3 regions of the Geodermatophilus sp. Leaf369 genome follow, and region 1 is predicted to be linked to each of the others. Evidence: riboswitches for the same ligand, from Rfam matches in the RefSeq annotation. Region 1 holds a riboswitch; each other region holds the start of a gene.
The links. Region 1 has a riboswitch for cyclic di-AMP ahead of ASG36_RS16830 (transglycosylase SLT domain-containing protein). Riboswitches for the same ligand answer to the same signal wherever they lie in the genome.
Positions count from the first base shown of each region.

Region 1 (6,962 bases):
CCCCCGGGGTCACGCTGCGCCCGATCGAGCTGCTCGACGGCGGCTTCGAGGTCAACGAGGTCTTCTTCGAAGACGTCCGGGTGCCTGCGGAGAACCTGATCGGTGAGGAGAACCGCGGCTGGGACTACGCCAAGTTCCTGCTGGGCAACGAGCGCGTGGGCATCGCCCGGGTCGGGGCCACCAAGCGGATGATCGTCGACGCCAAGGCACACGCCCGCTCGATCACCGTCAACGGCCGGCCGCTGCTGGAGGAGCCGACCATGGCCGCCCGCATCGCCGAGCTGGAGAACGACCTGCTCGCCCTGGAGCTCACCGCGCTGCGCGTGGTGGCCAACTCCACCGACGGCAAGCCGCATCCGGCGTCCTCGGTGCTCAAGCTGCGCGGCTCGGAGCTGCAGCAGGCGGCCACCGAGCTGGTGGTCGACATCGCCGGCCCGCTGTCGCTGGCGTCCTTCGCCGACGACGCGGACACCGACGTCCCCGAGTGGGCCCGGGTGGCCACCCCGGAGTACCTGAACTACCGCAAGGTCTCCATCTACGGGGGCAGCAACGAAGTGCAGCGCACCATCATCGCCGGCTCGATCCTGGGGTTGTGACCTGACGTGGACTTCACCTTCGACAACGAACAGAACGCCCTGCGCGAGGCCGTCGCCGGCCTGCTGATGCGGGCCTACGGCGGGGACCAGCGCCGCTCGGTCACCCGCGAGGAGCCCGGCTTCGACGAGAAGACCTGGGCCCAGCTCGCCGAGATGGGCGTGCTCGGCCTGCCCTTCGCCGAGGAGGACGGCGGCATGGGCGCCGGTCAGGCCGAGGTGGCGATCGTGGCCACCGAGATCGGCCGGGTGCTCGCCCCGGAGCCCTTCGTCGAGTCCGTCGTGCTCGCCGGTGGTCTCGTCGCCGCCGTGGGCACCGCGGAGCAGCGCGCAGCCGTGCTCGGCCCGCTGGCCGAGGGCAGCAGCGTGCTGGCCGCGGCCCTCGCCGAGCCCACCGCGCGCTGGACGCCCTCGGCCGCCGGGGTCACCGCGACCGCCGATGGTGGCTCCTGGACCCTCACCGGGGTCAAGGAGCCCGTGCAGCACGGCGCCCGCGCCGACGTCCTGGTCGTCTCCGCGGCCGTGGACGGCGGCACCCGGCTGTTCCTGGTGCAGGGCGACGCCACCGGGCTGACCCGCACCGGGTACCGCACCCACGACGTGGGCCGGGCCGCCCGGGTGGTCTTCGACGGCACGCCCGCCCAGCTGCTGGGCGACTCCGACGCCGACCGCACCGCCGACGTCGAGCAGGCGTTGGCCCGGGCGACCGTGGCCTACGCCCACGAGGCGGTCGGGGCGATGGACACCGCCCTGACCACCACCGCGGAGTACCTGCGCACCCGCAAGCAGTTCGGGGTCTCGCTGAACAAGTTCCAGGCCCTGACGTTCCGCGCCGCGGACATGTACGTGACCCTTGAGCTGGTCCGCAGCACCGCGCTGTGGGCGACCATGGTGCTCGACGCCGAGGGCTCCACCGCCGACGACGTGGTGGCCGCCGCCGACCGGGCCCGGCTGCAGACCAGCCGCGCGGGCCGGCACATCGGCAAGGAGGCCATCCAGCTGCACGGCGGGATCGGCGTCACCGCCGAGTACAAGGTCGGGCACTACACCTCGCGGCTGACCGCCATCGACCACCTGCTGGGTGACGGCGACTGGGCCCGCGCCCGGCTGGCCGGCCGCGTCGGTTCCTACGACACGGTCGAGGCCGTGCCGTGACGCACTGAGCCGGACCCGACGGCCCCCGACGCAGCCCGCGTCGGGGGCCGTCGGCGTCTCAGGCGCAGGGACGGACGGCGTCGCGCTGCGCCCGGCGCTCGACCACCAGGCCGCGGAGGTCCTGCCGGCGGCGCAACGCGCGGGCCCGGTCGCTGCCGGTCCGCCGCCGGGCGTGCGGGTCGGCCTCCTCCAGCAGCTGCCGGGCAGCCAGCAGGACGGCCGACGGGCGGGTGACCGCCGCCGCCGGGGTGGTGACCACCAGCCGGTCGCCGCCACCGTCGGTCAGCGGCAAGGGGACCTGCGGGACGACCGGGAGCCCGACCTCGGGATCCAGACCCGGTGAGGGTGGTGGGGTGGGGCGCATGGTGGACCGGCCTGACCGCAGCGGTCCGGCGCGACCGGGGGGCCGACACCCGGGGAGACCGAGACGACCCGACGGTACGCCCCGGGGGCGAGCGGTCAGCCGGCCTTGATGACCGAGACGTCGAACTCGATCTGGATGCGGTCGCTGACCAGCACCCCACCGGTCTCCAGAGCCGCGTTCCACACCAGGCCCCAGTCGCTGCGCTTGACCGCCAGCGCGCCCTCGAAGCCCACCCGGACGTTGCCGAAGGGGTCCTGGGCCGAACCGGTGAGGGTGAACTCCACCGACACCTCGCGGGTGCGCCCCTTGATCGTCAGGTCCCCGGTGACCTCGTACACGTCGGCCTCGAGCTGCTCGACGGCGGTGGAGACGAACGTGACCTCGGGGAACTGCTCGACGTCGAGGAAGTCCGCCGAGCGCAGGTGCGCGTCCCGGTCGGGCTGGCCGGTGTCCAGGCTGCCGGCGTCCATCCGCAGCTCGACCCGGCTCGCCTCGGGTCGCGCGGTGTCCAGGTGCGCGGTGCCCTCGAACTCGCCGAACGTGCCGCGCACGGTGGTGACCATCGCGTGCCGGGCCCGGAAGCCGATCCGGGTGTGCGCGGCGTCGACGGTGTAGTCGCCGGTGACGTCGGTCAGGGCGGTGGTGGCGTCGTCGAAGTCGGTCGCGGCGCCTTGGCTCGCGCGGTGCTTGGCCACGGTCGACCGTCCTCCCAGGAGATGTACAACGGCAGCAGTCTGACGGGTGACTCGCCGCCGTGACCAGGCGGGTAGTCCCACACACGGCGACGGACCCCCACCTGTGGTGGTGGGGGTCCGTCGAGGGGGTGGGGTCAGCTGCCGGCGTAGAGCTCCACGATCGCGGCGTTGAACGCCGGGATGTCGTCGGGGTTGCGGCTGGTCACCAGGTTCCCGTCCCGGGCGACCTCCTCGTCGACGACGGTGGCCCCGCCGCGACGCAGGTCGCCCCGGATGCTGGGGAACGAGGTGAGCGTGCGGCCCTCGAGCACCCCGGCCTCCAGCAGCGTCCAGGGGGCGTGGCAGATGGCGGCCACGGGCTTGCCGGCGTCGAAGAAGGCCTTCACGAAGGCGAGGGCGTCCTCGTCCTGGCGCAGGGTGTCGGGGTTGACCACGCCGCCAGGGAGCAGCAGGCCGTCGTAGTCGGCGGCGGACACGTCGGCGACCAGGTGGTCGACGGGGTGCGTGCTCGCCGGGTGGATGTCGCCGTCCATGGAGGGGATGGCGCCGTCCTCGACGCCGTCCGGCACGGAGATCAGGTGGGTGGTGGCACCCGCGGCCTGCAGGGCGGCGCGGGGCTCCTCGAGCTCGACGCGCTCGACGCCCTGGGCGGCGAGCACGGCGATGGTCTTGCCGGTCAGTTCAGCCATGCCCCGGTCGTTCCCGGGCCGACCGGGGTCGGAAACGCGGAACGCTCAGTACCAGTTGTTGGCCTGCGAGTGCGCCCACGCCGAGCACGGGGAGCCGTAGACCCGGTCGATGTAGATGAGCCCGGCGTCGATCTGCCGGAACCCGTCGGAGGTCTTGGCGATCCCGGTCAGCGCCCAGGTCGAGTTGAGGAACTGGGCGATGCCGTAGGCCGTCGACGACGGGTTCTGCGCGTTCGGGTTCCAGCCCGACTCCTTGCCCCACAGGTTCTCCAGGCAGGAGAACTGCGAGGCGTCGCCACCGAGGGCGGCGAGGGCGTAGTCGTGGAAGTTGCTGGGGGTCTGCGCTGCGGCGGCCTCGGCTGCCGCGGCGGCCTCCGCGGCAGCCTGCGCCTGCGCGGCGGCCTGGGCCTCGGCCGCGGCCTGGGCGGCGGCAGCGGCTGCCTGGGCGTCGAGCTCGGCCTGGTCGGCCGCGGCCTGCGCCTGGGCGGCGGTGGCCTCGTCGGCCTCGCGCTGCGCCCGGCTGGACTCCAGCTCGCCGAGGTGGGTGCCGAGGTCGGCCGGGGACGCGTCGGCGGCGGTCAGCCCGAGCTGGTCGGCCACGCTCACCGCCTGCGAGGCGGCCGCGGAGGGCTCGGCCTGGGCGGTGCCCGGTCCGGTGCCCAGGGCCACGTTGACCAGCACGGCGCCGACGGCGACCGCGGCCAGGTACAGGGCGGGGCGACGGGCCGGGGGACGGCGGTGCCGACCGGACGCGACGGCGGCGACGGTGTCGGCGGCCGACTCGGGAGCCGGGGTCTCCGTGGCGGGGGCAGCAGGCAGTGCGGTGTGACGAGCGCTCATGCGGGTGGGACGTGTCCGTTCTTCCGTCTGGCCGCCTACCGGGTCAGCTGACGGGTTCGGGCGGGAAGACGCCCTACTCCCCCGGCCCGCGTGCAGCCAGGGGTGATTCACCCCAGTGGTTCGGTGGGTCCCCGGTTCGCCTGGGTGGATCTGGGTGGTGCTGGCGACTCGGCGGCGTCCGGCGGGGTCTCCCCGGCTGGGGAGCGGTCATCCGCACGGACGGCGCCACGCTAAGCGGACATGTCGACTGCTGACAAGCAGGGGCGTCCGGTTTCACACATCTGGTGCCGCGATCCCCGACCCGGGGTCGTCGGCCGGTCGCTCAGGGCAGTCGCCCCACCGTCGTCCGGCGGGCGCCGTCCACACCGCTGTCGACGACGTCGTACCCGGCCACCTCGACCAGCCCGCTGGGCAGCTGGCTGCGGCCGGGATCACCGACCAGCACCGTCGCGCCCCGCACCCAGGCGGTGAACAGCCAGGGCCGCACCCGGTCGGCCATCGTCAGGTCGTAGAAGACGTCCCCGGCCAGCACCACGTCGACCTCGGGCAGGTCGGCGTCCAGCACGTCGCCCACCGGCTCGAGCACGGTCACCCCGTTGGCCGCGGCGTTGAGGTCCATCACCGCAACGGCGTACGGGTCGACGTCGCTGGCCAGCACCCGGGTGGCACCGGCCAGGGCCGCCGCGATGCCCACGAGCCCGCTGCCGGCGCCGAGGTCCAGCACGGTGCGTCCGGCCACCAGCTCCGGGTGGTCGAGCACGTGCCGGGCCAGCCCCTGCCCGCCGACCCAGGCGGCGGCCCAGAACGGCGACGCCTGCCCCGGGCCCACGCCCCCGGCGGCGGCCTCGTCCTCCATCGCCTGCCAGAGCGCGGCCACGTCGCCGGCCAGGTGCAGGGCGACCTCGGGCACCAGCGGCGGCCGCTCCAGGCGGGTGTGCCGGGTGAAGAAGTCCGGGGCGACGGTCACGACCGACGTCCCACCCGGCTGCGCATCGCGGTGTAGAGCGGGGTGAGCACGACGCCGTCGGAGGCCAGCCGGTCGCGCAGCCGCCGCCGGTGCCGCCGCACCCCGGCCAGGCCGATCGCCCAGAACAGGTACTGGACGCCGAACGCGGCCTTGAACGCCCCCAGGTCGTAGGCGGTCGACGCGCCCGGGGTCTGGGCGTCCAGCACGGCACCGACGGCGAGCACGGTCAGCAGCGAGGCCGCGAACCCGCCGATGTTCACCACCCCGCTGGCGCTGCCGAGGCGGTGCACCGGGTTCCAGGTGCGGGCGTAGTCGAAGCCGATCATCGAGCCCGGGCCGTTGGAGGCCAGCACGACGACGAGCACCACCAGCAGCCACAGCGGGGCACGACCGGGCCACAGCAGCACCACCGTCCAGGCGGTGATCGTGGCCCCGGCGATCCCGAAGACCAGCACCGAGCGGCGCAGGGGCCACCGCCCGCAGAGCTTGCCCAGCAGCGGTCCCACGCCCATCCCGACCACGACGAGCAGGGTCAGCAGCCCGGCGGCGGTGCCGGTGGACAGGCCCTGCCCCAACACCAGGAACGGGTAGCCCCACAGCAGCGCGAAGACGGTGCCGGAGAACTGGGTGACCAGGTGGGTGTAGAGCCCGATCTGCGTGCCGGACTCCTTCCAGGCGCCGGCCACGTTGGCGCGGATCTCCGACCAGCCCGCGACCGGGGCCACCGGTGTGCCGGGCGGGGAGTCCTTCAGGAAGACCACGACGAGCACGGCCATCAGCACCCCTACCGCCCCGGCGCCCAGGAACGTCGTCGTCCACGAGGTGTGGTGCAGGGCCAGCACCAGCGGGTAGGCCGCCGCGATCTGGCCGACCTGGCCGAGGATGCCGGTGAGCTGGGTGACGACCGGGACGCTGGGCCCGGAGAACCAGAGCGTGACGACCCGCAGCACGCTGATGAAGGTCATCGCGTCCCCGGCGCCGACCAGCACCCGGGCGACGACGGCGGTGGGCACGTCGGTGGCCACGGCGAGCAGCACCTGACCCGCGGCCATGGTGAGCGCGCCGGTGGCGACCAGCGCCCTCGAGCCGAAGCGGTCCAGTGCGATGCCCACCGGCACCTGCAGGCCGGCGTAGACCACGAGCTGCAGGACGAGGAAGAGGCTGACCGCCGAGGCGCCGGCGGAGAACCGCTCCTGGGCGTCGACGGCGGTGACGCCGAGGGACCCGCGGTGGAAGACGGCCACCGCGTACGCGGCCAGGCCGACGACCCAGACGGTGTACGCGCGGCGGGAGTTCACGTGCAGGGTCTACACCCGTGCGCCTCCCGGCACCCCGCGCCCGGCGTGTCCCGGCCGGGTCAGGGGCAGCTGCAGCCGGGGTTGGTCTGGTGGCCGGCGGCGACCTGCTCGGCGGTCGCGGCGCAGAACCGCCGGGAGATGCGGTCGTGCTGGGCCATCGGGTGCGGGCAGACCGGGCAGACCTCCTCGACGGCTGCGTCCCCCTCGCGGGAGGTCTTGGTCGAGGGCGCGTGCTGGGCGGCCTGGACGACGGGAGCGGTCTCGTCGGTGCTCGTGGTGGTGGTCTCGGTCAACGCGGACGACCTGACTGCGCCGACGTGCGGCGCGGTGGTGAGCTCTCCCCGACCTGGGGAACCGCCCA
Region 1 covers NZ_LMQA01000004.1:93,288-100,249, forward strand. Annotated here, with positions in the region: gene ASG36_RS16805 (acyl-CoA dehydrogenase family protein) at 1-596, shown strand, start outside; gene ASG36_RS16810 (acyl-CoA dehydrogenase family protein) at 603-1,748, shown strand; gene ASG36_RS16815 (hypothetical protein) at 1,807-2,040, opposite strand; gene ASG36_RS16820 (YceI family protein) at 2,208-2,807, opposite strand; gene ASG36_RS16825 (type 1 glutamine amidotransferase domain-containing protein) at 2,942-3,496, opposite strand; gene ASG36_RS16830 (transglycosylase SLT domain-containing protein) at 3,542-4,336, opposite strand; cyclic di-AMP (ydaO/yuaA leader) riboswitch at 4,355-4,520, opposite strand; gene ASG36_RS16835 (methyltransferase) at 4,659-5,303, opposite strand; gene ASG36_RS16840 (nitrate/nitrite transporter) at 5,300-6,601, opposite strand; gene ASG36_RS16845 (RGCVC family protein) at 6,661-6,894, opposite strand.

Region 2 (6,962 bases), on a different contig from region 1:
GGTCGTGCGCGCAGGGCAGGGCCTCCACCCGCTGGGCCAGTCCGACCATCTCGGTCATCCGGGTGCGTTGCTCCCCGGCGGAGAAGTAGCTGCGCACCCGGGAGCGCAGGTCGGTCGACGTCCCCACGTAGAGCGGCTCGTCACGGGGGCCGCGGAAGACGTAGACCCCGGGGCCGTGCGGCACGTGCGCGCCCAGGTGGCGCTTCTTGCGGCGCTGCGGGTCGACCTGCCGGGTGAGCCCGGTGAGCTCCTCCAGCGAGGTCACCCCCAAGGGCCCCAGCCGCTCGAAGAGCCCGTGCAGCACGTCCACGGTGGCCTGGGCGTCGTCCAGCGCGCGGTGCGTGGGCGTGGTGCGGGCAGAGAAGAACGGCGCCAGGGTGCCGAGCTTGCAGTTGGGCACCTCGTCGCGGGTGAGCAGCCGCCGGGCCAGCACCGCGGTGTCCACCGAGGCGAACGCCGGCCAGGCCAGCCCCGACGCCGCGCACGCCGCCCGGAGGAAGCCCAGGTCGAAGGGGGCGTTGTGGGCCACGAGCACGGTGCCCCGGGCGAACTCCAGGAAGTGCGGCAGCACGCTGTCGATCCGGGGGGCGGCGGCCACCATCATCGAGGTGATGCCGGTGAGCACGCTGATGTAGGGCGGGATGTCGCGGCCGGGGTCGACCAGGGTCTGGAACTCCCCGACCACCTCCCCGGCCCGGACCTTGACCGCGCCGATCTCGGTGATCGCGTCGGTGTGCGCGGAACCGCCGGTGGTCTCCAGGTCGACGACCACGAAGGTCACCTCGGCGAGCGGGGTGCCCAGGTCGTCGATCGACACCTGCTCGAAGCGACGCGGGAGCACGGGCTGGGGGAGGAGTGGACCGGGCACGTCGCGGACGCTAGGTCGGGGGTCCGACAGTCCTGGCCCCGACGCGCCGTCGGGTCGAACACACGTGCGGGTGAGGTGCGCCCTCCCCGCGGGCGTGGCGGGCATCACCCCGGCACTGTCCGCTCGTTGTGCCCGGAGGTCGACGACGCCGTCGCCGCGGGTGAGCAGGAGGTGGACGGGGTGCGACGTCGTCGGGTGTCCTCGGTGCTGGTCGTCGGGACGGTGCTCGCCGTGCTCGGCCTGGGCGCCCCCACCGCCACGGCGGCCCCCAGCTCGCAGCCCGGTGGCACCACCGGTGTCCTGGACAGCGCCGAGCTCACCGACCTGCAGACCCGGGCCGCGGAGGTGCAGGGCGACCTGCAGGAACGCCAGGCCGCCGTGGCTGCCGCCCAGACCGAGCTCGCCCGGGCCCAGCAGGCCGCGGACGCCGCCGCGACCCGGGTGGCCGCTGCCGAGACGGCCCTGGCGACCGAGCAGGTCGCCGTCGGCCGCTACGCCGCCGCCGTCTACCGGGACGGCGGCGCCCCGACGGCGCTCTCCCTGTTGCTGTCGGGCAGCGACCCCGGCGACGTCGTGGCGGCGATGGGCTACCTGGACCTCGTCGACGACGCCGCCGACGACGTGCTCACCGCGGCTGCCGCCCAGCGGCAGGCCGCGCTGGCCGAGCAGGCAGCCGCCGACCAGGCCCTGGCCGGCAGTGCGGCCCAGGCCGACCAGGTCGCGGCCCAGGTGGGCGAGCTGGAGGCCGCGGCGTCGGCGGTGACCGCGGACCTGGACCGGGCCCTGGGCGCGGTGGACCGCCAGCTGGCGCAGCTGCAGGCCGAACAGGTGGAGGTCAACGCCCGGACGGCGGCCAACTGGCAGGCCTACGTCGACTCGCTCACCGCGGCCGGGGTCGCCCTGCCGCCGGCGGCCGCCCTGCAGGACCCGGCGGCCGGCGTTCCCGCGGGGCTGGCGCCGGTGGGCGGCTCGACCGGGGCGGCCCAGCCCGGGGCCGCGCAGCTGCCCCGCCAGCCCAGCTCGCTGCTGGTGCTGCCGGCCGAGACGGTCGCCGCGGTCAGCACCGCGATGGGCGCTCTCGGCCTGCCCTACGCGCCGGGCACGGCGGGCCCGGCGTCCTACGACTGCGGGTCTCTCGTCCAGGCCTCCTACGCCGCCGGCGGGATCGCGCTGCCGGCGACGCAGGGCGAGTTGTTCGCCACGACCACGCCGGTGGCCACGGCCGACGTGCTGCCCGGCGACCTGGTCTTCCTGGGGACGGCGGAGTCCGGTCTGGGCCACGTGGGGATCGCCCTGGACCCGCAGACCATGCTCGCCGCCGACGGACGGGCCGGTGCCGTGGTGGTCCGCTCGGTGCCCGTCGACCAGCTGCTCGGGATCGGCCGACCCAGCCTGCCGCCCCGGGCGGCGGTCGCCGTGCCGGGCGCCACGGCCGGTGCGCTGCCGGTGGAGTGCGGCAACTCCCTCTACCCGGCCAGCTACGACGGCAGCCGGTCGTGGGGCGGCTACCCCAACGGGCTGATCCCGCCCTCGGCGCTGTGTCCCCTGGGCGTGGCCGGCCACGCGCTGCGGTGTGACGCCGCGGCGGCCTGGCGGGCCCTGTCGGCGGCCTTCGCCGGCCGGTTCGGCAGCCCGCTGTGCATCACCGACTCCTACCGCGGCTACGCCGCGCAGGTGACGCTCTACGGCCAGAAGCCGGCGCTGGCGGCGGTGCCCGGCACGAGCAACCACGGGTGGGGCCTGGCGGTCGACCTGTGCGGCGGCGTGGAGTCCTACGGGACGGCGCAGTACGCCTGGATGGTGGGCAACGCCGGGCGCTTCGGCTTCGTGCACCCGACCTGGGCCGACCAGGGCAACGGCCGCGAGGAGCCCTGGCACTGGGAGTTCGCCGGGACCTGAGCGGGCGGGTGTGCACCTGCGCACCCGGAAATGTCGGTGGGGACACCTAGCGTCCGCGGCGACGGACCGACCGGTCCTGCGACCGCCGCCAGGAGGCACCGTGCTCATCGACTGCGACACCTGCACCGTCCGAGGCCAGGGGTGCGACGACTGCGTCGTCACCGTGCTGCTCGGGGCCCCGCCGGGGTGGCGGGGGAGCGACCCGACCGTGGTGCCGATGACCCGGCGGCCGGCGGTGGGCCACCCCCGGGAGGACGTGGTGGCCGACCTGGGCAGCGCCTGGGTGTCCGGGCCGACCGACACGCCCGGCGGGTCCGGTTCTCCCGCTCTCGGGGTGGTCGTGGAGCTCGACGACGTCGAGCGTCGCGCGGTCCGGGCGTTGGCAGAGGTTGGACTGGTCCCGCCACTGCGGCACCAACCCCCGACGAGGCGCGAGGTCGGCTGAGTGGGGGCACGCCGCGCTCCCGTCGAGCTGGGCAGAACGTGCCGAAGCAGAGCGGTCCGAAATGGCACCTCCTGTGCGTTCGGGGTCCGGATCGACCTCTCCACGGAGGTCCCCGGCGTCGATACGGTGGGGTCGTCCGGTCGGCTGGACGTCGCCCCACCGGGTGACACCGACCGGTCACCGCCGAACTGCCCACCCTCCGGGGCGGGCGGACCGGGGACCCACCGCAGCACTGGGGTGAGTTCTCCGCGGGCGCCACGAACGGTGGTGCGTGCGGGGATAGGGCGTCGTCTTCCTGCCCGAACCCGTCAGCTAACCCGGTAGGCGGTCGAGGAGGATGAGGAGCACGCGCACACGTGTCGTCCCACCGCACCGCCCGAGGACCGATCCCGTCCTCGACCACCCGCCCGCACATCCCCGCGGCGTTGATCGTCCCGGCGCTCCCCGACCTGCCGACCGGTCCGCGGCGCACCCGTCTCTCCGGTCGCCTCGGCCGCGGGATGCTGCTCGGCGCCGTCGCCGGGCTGACCCTCACCGTCCTGCCGGGCACCGCCTACGCGGCGCCGGGTGACCCGGGCACCGCTGCCACCGGGGCCACCGGGTCCACCACCGAGGCCACCACCCCCGAGCAGGCCACCGCACTGGTCGCCGAGGCCAACCACCAGCTCGAGGTCGTCACCGAGCAGGTCAACGACGCACAGGTGCAGCTCGCCGACCACCAGGCCGCCGCAGCCTCCGCCGCGCAGGCCGTCACCGCCGCGCAGACCCAGTTGGCCACGCTCAGCACCCAGCTCGACACGGTCGCCCGCAGTGCGTACACGACCAACCCCTCCAGCTTCAGCGCGCTGATGACCAGCAGCTCACCCGAGGACTTCCTGGCCCAGGTCAGCACCCTGGACGTCATCGCCGGGCACACCAACGACCTGGTCACCCAGGTCGCCGCGGCCGGCCGCACCGCGACCGAGGCGCAGACCGCCGCCGACCAGGCCGCCGCCACCGCGCAGCAGGCCCTGGACACCGTCACCGCCCAGCAGGCCGACCTGCAGGAGCAGATCGCGGCCTACCAGGCGCAGTACGCGGCCCTGACCGCCGCGCAGCAGCAGGTCGTCGTGACCGCGCACAGCGGCCCCGAGGTGGAGGCACCGGCGACCGTGGTCGCCGACGGCGCCGCGGCGCAGACGATCGTGGACACCGCGATGGCCCAGCGCGGCGACCCCTACGTGTGGGGTGCCGGCGGCCCGAGCAGCTTCGACTGCTCCGGCCTGACGTCCTACGCCTACGCCGCCGCCGGCATCTCCCTGCCGCACTCCAGCGCGGCCCAGGCGCGGATGGGCAGCCCGGTCGCCCGCGGGGACCTGCAGCCCGGTGACCTCGTGTACTTCTACAGCCCGGTCAGCCACATCGGGATCTACATCGGCAACGGGATGATGGTGCACGCCCCCACCTCCGGTGACGTGGTCAAGGTCGGCAGCGTGGACATGTCCGGCTACGCAGGAGCGCGCCGGCTCGTCTGAGGCGCGGCACCGACGGGGACGCACAGCCGGGCTTCCTAGGATCACCGGCGTGGGTCCCCGTCGTCGTGCCCTGCTCACCGCTGCCGTCCTCGGCGTCGCCCTGGTGGTGGTGCTGTGGGTGCGGATCCCGTGGGCGGCCACCCCCGAGGTCACCGACCCCACCGGCGGGCTGACCGCCGACCAGCTCTCCCGCGCCGACGCCTTCGTCGGGGCCCTGCGGCCGGCGTCGCTGGCGAACCTGGCGCTGGGCCTCCTCGTCGCCGGGGTCCTGGGTCTGACCCCGCTGGGCGCCCGGCTGGTCACCGCCGTGGCGCGCCCGCTCGGCGGCGGCTGGGTGTGGCGGGTGCTCCTGGGCACCGTGGCGCTGACCGTGGTGGGCAGGCTGGTCTCCCTCCCGCTGTCGGCCTACGGCGAGGTGGTCCGGCACCGGTACGGCCTGTCCACCCGCAGCTGGCCGCTGTGGGCCCGGGACGTCGCGGTGGACACCGGGATCACCGCGGGACTCACCGCGCTCGGCATGCTGCTGCTGGTCGGGCTCGCCCGCCGGGCGCCCCGCACCTGGTGGGCCTGGGCCGGGGCGGGTGCGGCCGGGCTGGTCGTGGCCGGGTCGTTCCTCTACCCGGTGGTCATCGAGCCGGCGTTCAACTCCTTCACCCCGTTGCCGGCCTCCCAGCTGCGCACCGACCTGCTCGACCTGGCCGAGCAGTCCGGCTCCCCGGTGCAGGACGTGCTGGTCGCCGATGCCAGCCGGCGCACCACCGCGCTCAACGCCTACGTCTCCGGGTTCGGCTCGACGCGACGGATCGTCGTCTACGACACCCTGCTCACCGAGCTCCCCGACGCCGAGATCGAGTCCATCGCGGCGCACGAGCTGGGCCACGTGGCCACCGACGACGTGCTCACCGGCACCCTGGTCGGCGCGCTGGGGGCCGGGGCCGGGGTCGCGCTGCTCGGCTGGCTGCTCGGCTCGGCCCCGCTGCTGCGCCGGGCCGGTGCCGACGGGCCGGGCGACCCCCGGGTGGTGCCGCTGGTGCTGTTCCTCGTGGCGGCCGCGACCCTGCTGTCGACGCCGGTGCAGAACGGGGTGTCCCGCCAGCTGGAGGCCCGCGCCGACCAGCACGCGCTGGACCTCACCGACGACCCGGCCGCCTTCGAGGACGTGATGCGCCGCCTGGCGGTCGCCAACCTCAACCAGCCCGACCCGCCGGCGGCCTGGCAGTGGTTCTTCGGCTCGCACCCCACCACCGCCCAGCGGGTCGCCGCGGCCCAGGACTGGCGTCCGTGACCCGGGTGCTGGTCGTCACCAACGACTTCCCGCCCCGGCAGGGTGGCATCCAGACGTTCGTGGCCGCGCTGCTGGACCGGCTGCCGGCCGCGGACCTGGTGGTGTTGGCCTCCACGTCCCCCGGGGCCGCCGAGCACGACGCCACGCTGCCCTACCGGGTGGTCCGGATGCCCACGGCGATGCTGCTCCCGACCCGCGGCGCGGCCCGGGCGGCACAGCGGCTGGCCCGGGAGCACCGGGCGGAGACCGTGGTCTTCGGCGCCGCGGCACCGCTCGGGCTGCTCGCCCCGGGGCTGCGCCGGGCCGGGGTGCGCCGGCTGGTCGGGATCACCCACGGGCACGAGACCGGGTGGGTGAGGCTCCCCGTCGCCCGCCGGCTGCTGCAGCGGATCGCCGGTGGCCTGGACCTGCTCACCTACATCTCCGGGTACACCCACGACCGGCTCGCCCCCGCCGTCGCCGGTCGTACGTCGATGGCCCAGCTGTCCCCGGGCGTCGACGTCGAGCTGTTCCACCCCGGGGTGGACGGCACCGGCGTGCGGGCCCAGCACGGGCTGGGGGACGCCCCGGTGGTGGTCTGCGTGTCCCGGCTGGTGCCCCGCAAGGGCCAGGACGTGCTCGTCGAGGGCTGGCCGCAGGTGCTCGCCCGGCACCCCCGCGCCCGGCTCCTGCTCGTCGGCGGCGGACCGTCGGAGGAGCGGCTCCGCCGGGCGGTGGCCGACGCCGGGCTGGGGGACTCCGTCGTCCTCACCGGGGGCGTGCCGGCGGCCCGGCTGCCGGCGTACTACGCAGCAGGCGACGTGTTCGCCATGCCCTGCCGCACCCGCCGTGGCGGGCTGGACGTCGAGGGCCTGGGCATGGTCTTCCTCGAGGCCGCCGCGTGCGGCCTGCCGGTGGTGGCCGGCACCTCGGGGGGTGCCCCCGAGGCGGTGCAGGAGGGCGTCACCGGGC
Region 2 covers NZ_LMQA01000001.1:334,471-341,432, reverse strand. Annotated here, with positions in the region: gene ASG36_RS01645 (DEDD exonuclease domain-containing protein) at 1-868, opposite strand, end outside; gene ASG36_RS01640 (M15 family metallopeptidase) at 995-2,767, shown strand; gene ASG36_RS01635 (hypothetical protein) at 2,868-3,212, shown strand; cyclic di-AMP (ydaO/yuaA leader) riboswitch at 3,384-3,553, shown strand; gene ASG36_RS01630 (C40 family peptidase) at 3,569-4,726, shown strand; gene ASG36_RS01625 (M48 family metallopeptidase) at 4,776-6,011, shown strand; gene ASG36_RS01620 (glycosyltransferase family 4 protein) at 6,008-6,962, shown strand, end outside.
Region 2: linked by a shared signal. The riboswitch ahead of ASG36_RS01630 (C40 family peptidase) and the one ahead of ASG36_RS16830 (transglycosylase SLT domain-containing protein) in region 1 are both predicted to bind cyclic di-AMP.

Region 3 (6,962 bases), on a different contig from region 1:
GCCCGCTGGTCGGCGCCACGCCGCCACCTGCACTCGGGGGGCGCGGAGCCGTAGTGACGGGCCCGGGGCGAGGGGGGACCGCGGTGGCTGCAGCACCGCCGCCGACGCCTTGCCCGTTGCCGGCGCGTGCTTGGGCTGCCGTCTGGGCCAGTACCTGGGCAGCTGCCTCGGCTCGGTCTGCTTCCTCTTGCTGGGCGGCCTGCTGCTGCGCCTGCCAGGCGGCGTACCCGTCGCGCTGGCCCTGCAGTTCCAACAGCCGGATCTGGGCGTTTTGGAGTTGCTGTTGCAGGTCGGCCTGCTGGGTGGTCAGTCCGTCCAGGGCCGACTGCGCCAGCGCGAGTTCAGCGGTCGCGGTGTCAGCTGCCGCGGTTGCGGCGGCCTGCGCGTCGGCGCTGTCCTCGACCGCTGCATCGGCCAGTGACGTCGCATTGGCCTGTCGCAGCTGAGCGGTCTCCAGGTCCTCCAGCAGGCTGACCCGGTCAGCGGCCAGGTACTCCAGAGTGACGGCCTGCTGCAGCATCTGCGAGGGTCCTTCGGCGGCGAGCAGGGCGCTGATCCCGCCCAGGTCCCCGGCACGCATGTACGTCTCGGCACCAAGGTCCCCCACCGCCGTTCGCGCTGTCTGCGTGGCTAGCGTGGCCGCCTCCAGCTCCACCGCAGCCACGACCGCGGCCTCCTGGGCGCGGAGCAGGTCGGCCTCGGCGACGAGTTGGGCATCCGCGGCGGCGGCAGCGACGGCGTTGGTCTGCTCGAGTTGGGCCTGGGCGTCGGCGATGGTGGCAGCCAGACGTCCGACCTCGGCGGCCGCGGCGTCCTGCTCGTCCTGGGCGGCCGAGATCTCGGTGTCGCTGGGGTTGAGCGGTGCCGCCTGCGCCGGCCCGGCCGACCAGGTCAAGGCGATCACCAGCACGCCGACCGCCACGCCCACCCGAGGTCGCCGACGGCCCAGGCCGTGATCTTCACGGGGTGGGGGTGTTGCAGTGCTCACGATGCCCTGGCCTCCAGCGGATACGACAACTACCTGTCGTAGTACTAACGGCCGGCGTGGTGGCGTCCTTGAGTCCTCACCCCGAACGGGTCACCCGGGTCGGTCACCGGCTGGACCTCGGTCGGCACTGCTGGCCGCGCGACTGATGGTCAAGCGCAGCGACCCCCCAAGGTGATGCCACGCTGGGCGAGCCATGGAGCCGGATTGGTGCGGGTGGCATAGAGGCCACCCACATGGGTCTCGATGTGCAGGTGCGGGCCAGTGGATTGGCCCCGGTTACCGACCTCGGCGATGAGCTCCCCCGCCTCGACCACCTGACCGGCGGTGACGAAGAACTGGTTGATGTGTCCGTAGAGGGTGATGGTGCCGTCGGAGTGCTGGATGTAGACAGCGAGCCCGAACCCGTTGGCCGGTCCGGCGTTCAGGACGACGCCCCCCTCGGGGGCGTAGATGGGCGTGCCGATCGGGGCAGCGATGTCGATGCCGTTGTGGTTGGTGCCCCACCGCGCTCCATAACAGGACGTGACTTGGCCGGCCACCAGCTCACCGCCCGAGGCGGCCACCGCGGCCTGACCGGCGGCGACGACCGATTCGGGATCATCCACGCCCTGTTCGGTGAGGGCTGCGACCTGGGCAACCTGCAGCTGCTCTTGAAGGGCAGCGCGCTCCGCGGATGCTGCTGCGTAGCCCTGCTGAGCCTCAGCCAATCTGGCTGCGGCATCAGCATCGGCCTGCTGGGCTGCACCCAGCGCCTCCTGCTGGCGCAGGACGGCTTCCTGAGCGCTCGCATCGGCCGTCTCCTGCTGTCCCTGGACCTCCTCCAATGCGCTGATGTCTTCGGCGCGGTCATCAGCCAGCAGCGCCAGCGTGGTGGCGCGGGCCAGAAGGTCCTCGGGATCATCGGCCTCCAGCAGGAGCCCAGCCTGGGCGAGGTCACCCGAGCTCATGAACGCCGCCCTCCCTGCGGCGGCCACCTCGCTCTGCGCCTGGTCCGTCGCCGCCTGGGCGGTCTGGGCTGCTGCAGACGCCGCTGCGGCGGCGGCGGTCGCTGTGTCCAGCTCCAGGGCGGCCAGTCGGGTCAGCTCGACCGTCGATTCGGCCTCGACGGTGGCCTGGTCCAGCCGTTGCTGGGCTGCCTCAAGCAGGCTCTCCAGACGCGCCGCCTCCTGCGGGGCAGTCTCCTCACCGGGCACGCCGGCGGACGTTCCCGGGGACGGGGCTGCCGCGCTGTCCGTGGGCTCTGCCGGTGCCGCTGATGCGATGCCGGGACCTGCGGTCGCGGCGAGAGCCCAGAGCAGGGCCAGGACAGCCGGACGCCCCCGTGGTCTCAAGCTGCGGGCGCCCCGCGTGCTGCGGGCGCCGTGGAGGGGGCTGAGCTTCTGGGGAGGGTCGTGCAGGGTCGCCACAGTGCAGCGGGCTCCGTTCTTCCTTCCACCGACCGAGTTAGCTGACGGGTTCGGGCTGGAAGGAGCCCTACTGCGCGGTGGCAGATTCACCCCAGGAACACATGGGTCCCCGGCCCGCCGACTGACCCGCAGAGGTCAGGCGACGATTAGGCGGGTCTGCCCAAGGACCCAGGAAGGGCGCGTGGCCTGAGCAGACGCCATCAAGCTACTAGCTTGACTAGTAGAGGTCACGTTCCGGTCACGACCGCCTGTATCCCCCGGCGTCGTGTTGTCGCACAGGGTCGGGTCCTGATGGCTCAGCGTGGCGTAGCCGCCTGGTCAGGAGTCCGAGTTTTCTGCCTGCAGCACCGGACTCGGTGAGCGCGACGCTCGAGCCAGTGCCCAGACCGCGATCGCTCCGGCTGTCATCAGCCCCACCAGTAGGAACACCACGGCGGCATGTCGTTGGTCGGTGAGTGCAGAAGGGCGCCACGCCGGGTCGATCTCGGTCCACCAGCCCTCCGCCAGCGCGGTGGGCCAGGTCAGCAAAGCAACCGAGACGAGCACGTGGATGGTGGTCCAGCCCGCGATCCACCACCCCCGCAGCTTGCGGGGGATGTCGCTGTCGAACCAGGACCGCACGAGCACCATGCCCGCGGTGAAGGTCGCGATCACAGACACCACGTGGGCGGCGTGGGATCGCATGACGATCTCCAGCACGGGGCCGGTGTACCCCAGGTAGACAACGACCACGAAGAGGGCCAGGGCTGGTGCGGGCCGGCGCAGGACGAGGGCGGCGCGGCTGGAGGTGATGGCCTCCAGCCACTGGGCGGCCCCCCGGTTGTCATCCATCACTGGTTCCGTCGCGGGTGATCGACGGTCGAGGTGGTCGGTGAGCAGCTGACCCGGTGCTGCCCGGAGAACCAACGCTGGCCCGAGCAGGCCGAGCAGGAGGTACTGCAGGGCGTGGGCGGGTGCAGAGACCAGGGCGTAGCGAGCAAGCCCGCTGGTCGTTGCCACCAGGAGCACGGTGGCACCGCCCAGTAGGAGTGCAGTGCGCCAGGAAGGCCACGACTGCCCGGCCTGGGTCCTCCTGCGCACTGCCCACACGTACGCCACCACCGCGCCGGCGATCAGGACAGGGAACAGCGGATCGGGGTAGGGCTGCCACAGTTGGGTCCACCACTGTCCTGGGGTGGGGTTGGGTGGGAGAGGGAAACCCAGAGCGTCGAAGGCGCTCCCCTCCTCCTCCCCCGGATTTGGCGTGGTTTGCGGGGTAGGGGTGCGCGACAGGGACACCGCGACACCGATCGTCGCTGCGAAGACGAGCACTTCGCTGATCGCCAAGCGGCGGAAGGCACGGTGGTCTCCCCGGGCCAGGCTGGGGAGGGTCCGGCGCCGGTGGGCCCACCCCAGCCCGCCCAACGCCAGCAGCGCAGCTGTCTTGATCACGACCTGTCGGCCGTAGTCGGTGTCAACCAGATCAGCGACGCCGGTCAGCCGCGTCGCGGCTGTGAGCACACCACTGAGGGCGACGAGCAGCACGAGCAGCGGTGCAACCGCGCTGAACCGGGTCACTGCCACCTGCAAGGCGGCGATGGGCACCCGGCGGATGAGGATCAGGGAGAGCACCCCGCCGGCCCAGGCGAGCACCCCGAGTACATGCAGCGCCAGACCGGAGATCGCGGCCTGGTGACTGCCCGATCCGGCGGCGTGTCCGGTGAACACCGGGGGGAGGCTGGCGAGCAAAGCGATGAGGAGCAGCGCCGCGCTGCCTGCTGTGGTGAGCACCAGCCGGGACCCGATGACCAGGACGAGGGTCAAGACCGCTACTGCGGCTTGGGCCTGGCCTTGCGGGATGGTCGTGGTGAAGGAGAACAGGCCGCGTGCGCTCACCGACGCCAGGTCGGTGCCCAGAAAATCCGCCAGCTGCAGGGGTGCCACCAGGATCGAGCTGAGCAGCCACACGGCTGCCGGCCAGGTCGCCATCCGTGTCCAGCGGTAACCCGCGACACTCATCTGCCGGTGCCCGGGGGCCAGTAGCGCAGCGGCCATCAGGCACCCCGCTGTCGCTACCGCCGCCAGGTCGCCCACGACCCGGGTCACTGGGATGGCCCAGGTGACCGCGGCCGAGGTGGCCGGTATCCCGGGCAGCGCCTCGGCGACGAGGGAACCCGACGCCCACAACAGCGCCAGGGTCGTGCCGACCCCGATCATCAGAGCGCTGAGTGTGATGACCGGTCCCGCCGGCATCGGCCACCCCCGCTGCCGCCGCGTGGACACAGCGGGGGCGACCACCATGACGTCCCCTGAGGACATCTCTGCTGAATGGGCGTCCGCTGGTGCCGGCGCCGCCCCGGGGTCGGCAGGTTCTGCTCGTCCCGCCCGCGCGGGTTGCCTTTCGCCCGCCGCTGACCCGTGCGGTGCCTCGTCGGGGCCGGCGCTCACGCCTTGTGACTGAGCCGGCGGCGGCGCGCGAGGGTGAAGCTGATGATCAGCAGGATCGCCAGGATGGCCAGACCAATCATCGTGGCCACCGAGATGCCCCCTGAATCGCCTGTCTGGGCTGCTTCATCAACAGCCGGTGTGGCCGCGCTCGGCGTGGTCGGTGTCGATGCAGCCGGCGTCGAGTCCGCACTCGGGGGGGCCGTGCTTTCGGCGGGAGTGGGGTCGGCGGGGTCGGCGGTGACCGCCGCTGGGGTGAAGGTGAAGCCGTAGGTGCCTTGGATGGTGTGGCCGTCGGCGGACACGATCCGGTAGGAGACCCCGTAGGCACCGCCGCCACCCATCGAGACCGGCTGGGTCACGACATCGCCCTGCACGGTGGGTTCACCATCGGTCACGTCGGTGCCGCTGGGGTCCAGGACCGCGATCTGGGCGAACCCGGGCTGCACCCCGTCGGTGAAGGTGAGCTCCAAGGCGCCGGGGGCCTCCTCGACGGTGCCGTCGACCGCGGGGCTGGCGGACTCCAGGTCGCTGTGCGCCTGCGCGGAGGGCGCCCCGAGCAGAACAGCGAACAGCACCGATGCCACGACCACCGCTGCACGCAGCGACGTTCTTCTGGTGCCAGACCCCCATGCGCCCTGATCTGCCTGGAGGCTGCGGGGGCTCAGGGCTCGGGTGGTGTACTGCACGGTCACAGGGTGGCTCCTGGGCTGGTGGGCTGCGGGGTGCTCGGGGACCGCCTCGGCGATCCCCTCGTCTAGTCGCCAGCTGGCGACCTGTGGTTCCCCCGTGGTGTCAGGTCAGGTCGGGTCGGGGTCGTTGGCACCCTGTCGGGCGCCGGTGCCCTCGAGCAGTTCACTGGCGTAGGGCCCGTGCTTCTTGCCCGCGTGCGCCTCCTCCTGGAGCCGTCGCTGCAGGTGCGGGTAGTGCAGCTCGAACGCCGGCCGCTCGGAGCGGATGCGCGGGATCTCGATGAAGTTGTGCCGCGGCGGCGGGGAGGACGTCGCCCACTCCAGGGAGTTGCCGTGGCCCCACGGGTCATCGCGCAACGCGAGCTGCCCGTACTTCCAGGAGTGCACCACGTTGTAGAGGAACGGGATGGTCGAGGCACCCAGGATGAAAGACCCGACCGTGGAGATCGTGTTTAGCGTGGTGAAGTTGTCACTGGCCAGGTAGTCGGCATACCGGCGCGGCATCCCCTGTGAGCCCAGCCAGTGCTGGACCAGGAACGTGGCGTGGAACCCGATGAACGTCAGCCAGAAGTGCAGCTTGCCCAGCCGCTCGTCCATCATCCGGCCGCACATCTTGGGGAACCAGAAGTAGATGCCGGCGTAGGCGGCGAACACCACGGTGCCGAAGACGACGTAGTGGAAGTGCGCGACCACGAAGTAGGAGTCGTTGAGCTGCCAGTCCAGGGGCGGGGAGGCCAGCAGCACGCCGGTGAGCCCACCCAGGAGGAAGGTGACCAGGAAGCCGACGGAGAACAGCATCGGGGCCTCGAAGGTCAGCTGCCCCCGCCACATGGTGCCGATCCAGTTGAAGAACTTGATCCCGGTGGGCACCGCGATCAGGTAGGTCAAGAAGCTGAAGAACGGCAGCAGCACCGCGCCGGTGGCGAACATGTGGTGCGCCCACACGGTCAGCGACAGGGCGCCGATGGCGATGATCGCGAAGATCACCGCGCCGGTGGCGAACATGTGGTGCGCCCACACGGTCAGCGACAGGGCGCCGATGGCGATGATCGCGAAGATCATGCCCTTGTAGCCGAACAGCGGCTTGCGGCTGAACACCGGGATAATCTCGGAGATGATCCCGAAGAACGGCAACGCGATGATGTAGACCTCGGGATGGCCGAAGAACCAGAACAGGTGCTGCCACAGCATCGGCCCGCCGTTGGCGGCGGAGAAGATCAAAGCACCGAGATGCCGGTCGGCCAGCAGCGCGAACAGGGCTGCGGTGAGGATCGGGAAGGCCAGCAGGATGAGCACGCTGGTGATGAGGGAAGACCACACGAAGATGGGCATCCGGAACATGGTCATCCCCGGCGCCCGCAGGCAGACGATGGTGCTGATGAAGTTCACCGCACCCAGGATCGTGCCCAGCCCCGACACTGCCAGCCCCGCGATCCACAGGTCGGCGCCGGC
Region 3 covers NZ_LMQA01000005.1:3,012-9,973, reverse strand. Annotated here, with positions in the region: gene ASG36_RS19080 (M23 family metallopeptidase) at 1-928, opposite strand, end outside; gene ASG36_RS19075 (M23 family metallopeptidase) at 1,138-2,181, opposite strand; cyclic di-AMP (ydaO/yuaA leader) riboswitch at 2,408-2,557, opposite strand; gene ASG36_RS19070 (cytochrome c oxidase assembly protein) at 2,713-4,590, opposite strand; gene ASG36_RS19065 (copper resistance CopC family protein) at 4,818-5,507, opposite strand; gene ASG36_RS19060 (cytochrome c oxidase subunit I) at 5,619-6,962, opposite strand, start outside.
Region 3: linked by a shared signal. The riboswitch ahead of ASG36_RS19075 (M23 family metallopeptidase) and the one ahead of ASG36_RS16830 (transglycosylase SLT domain-containing protein) in region 1 are both predicted to bind cyclic di-AMP.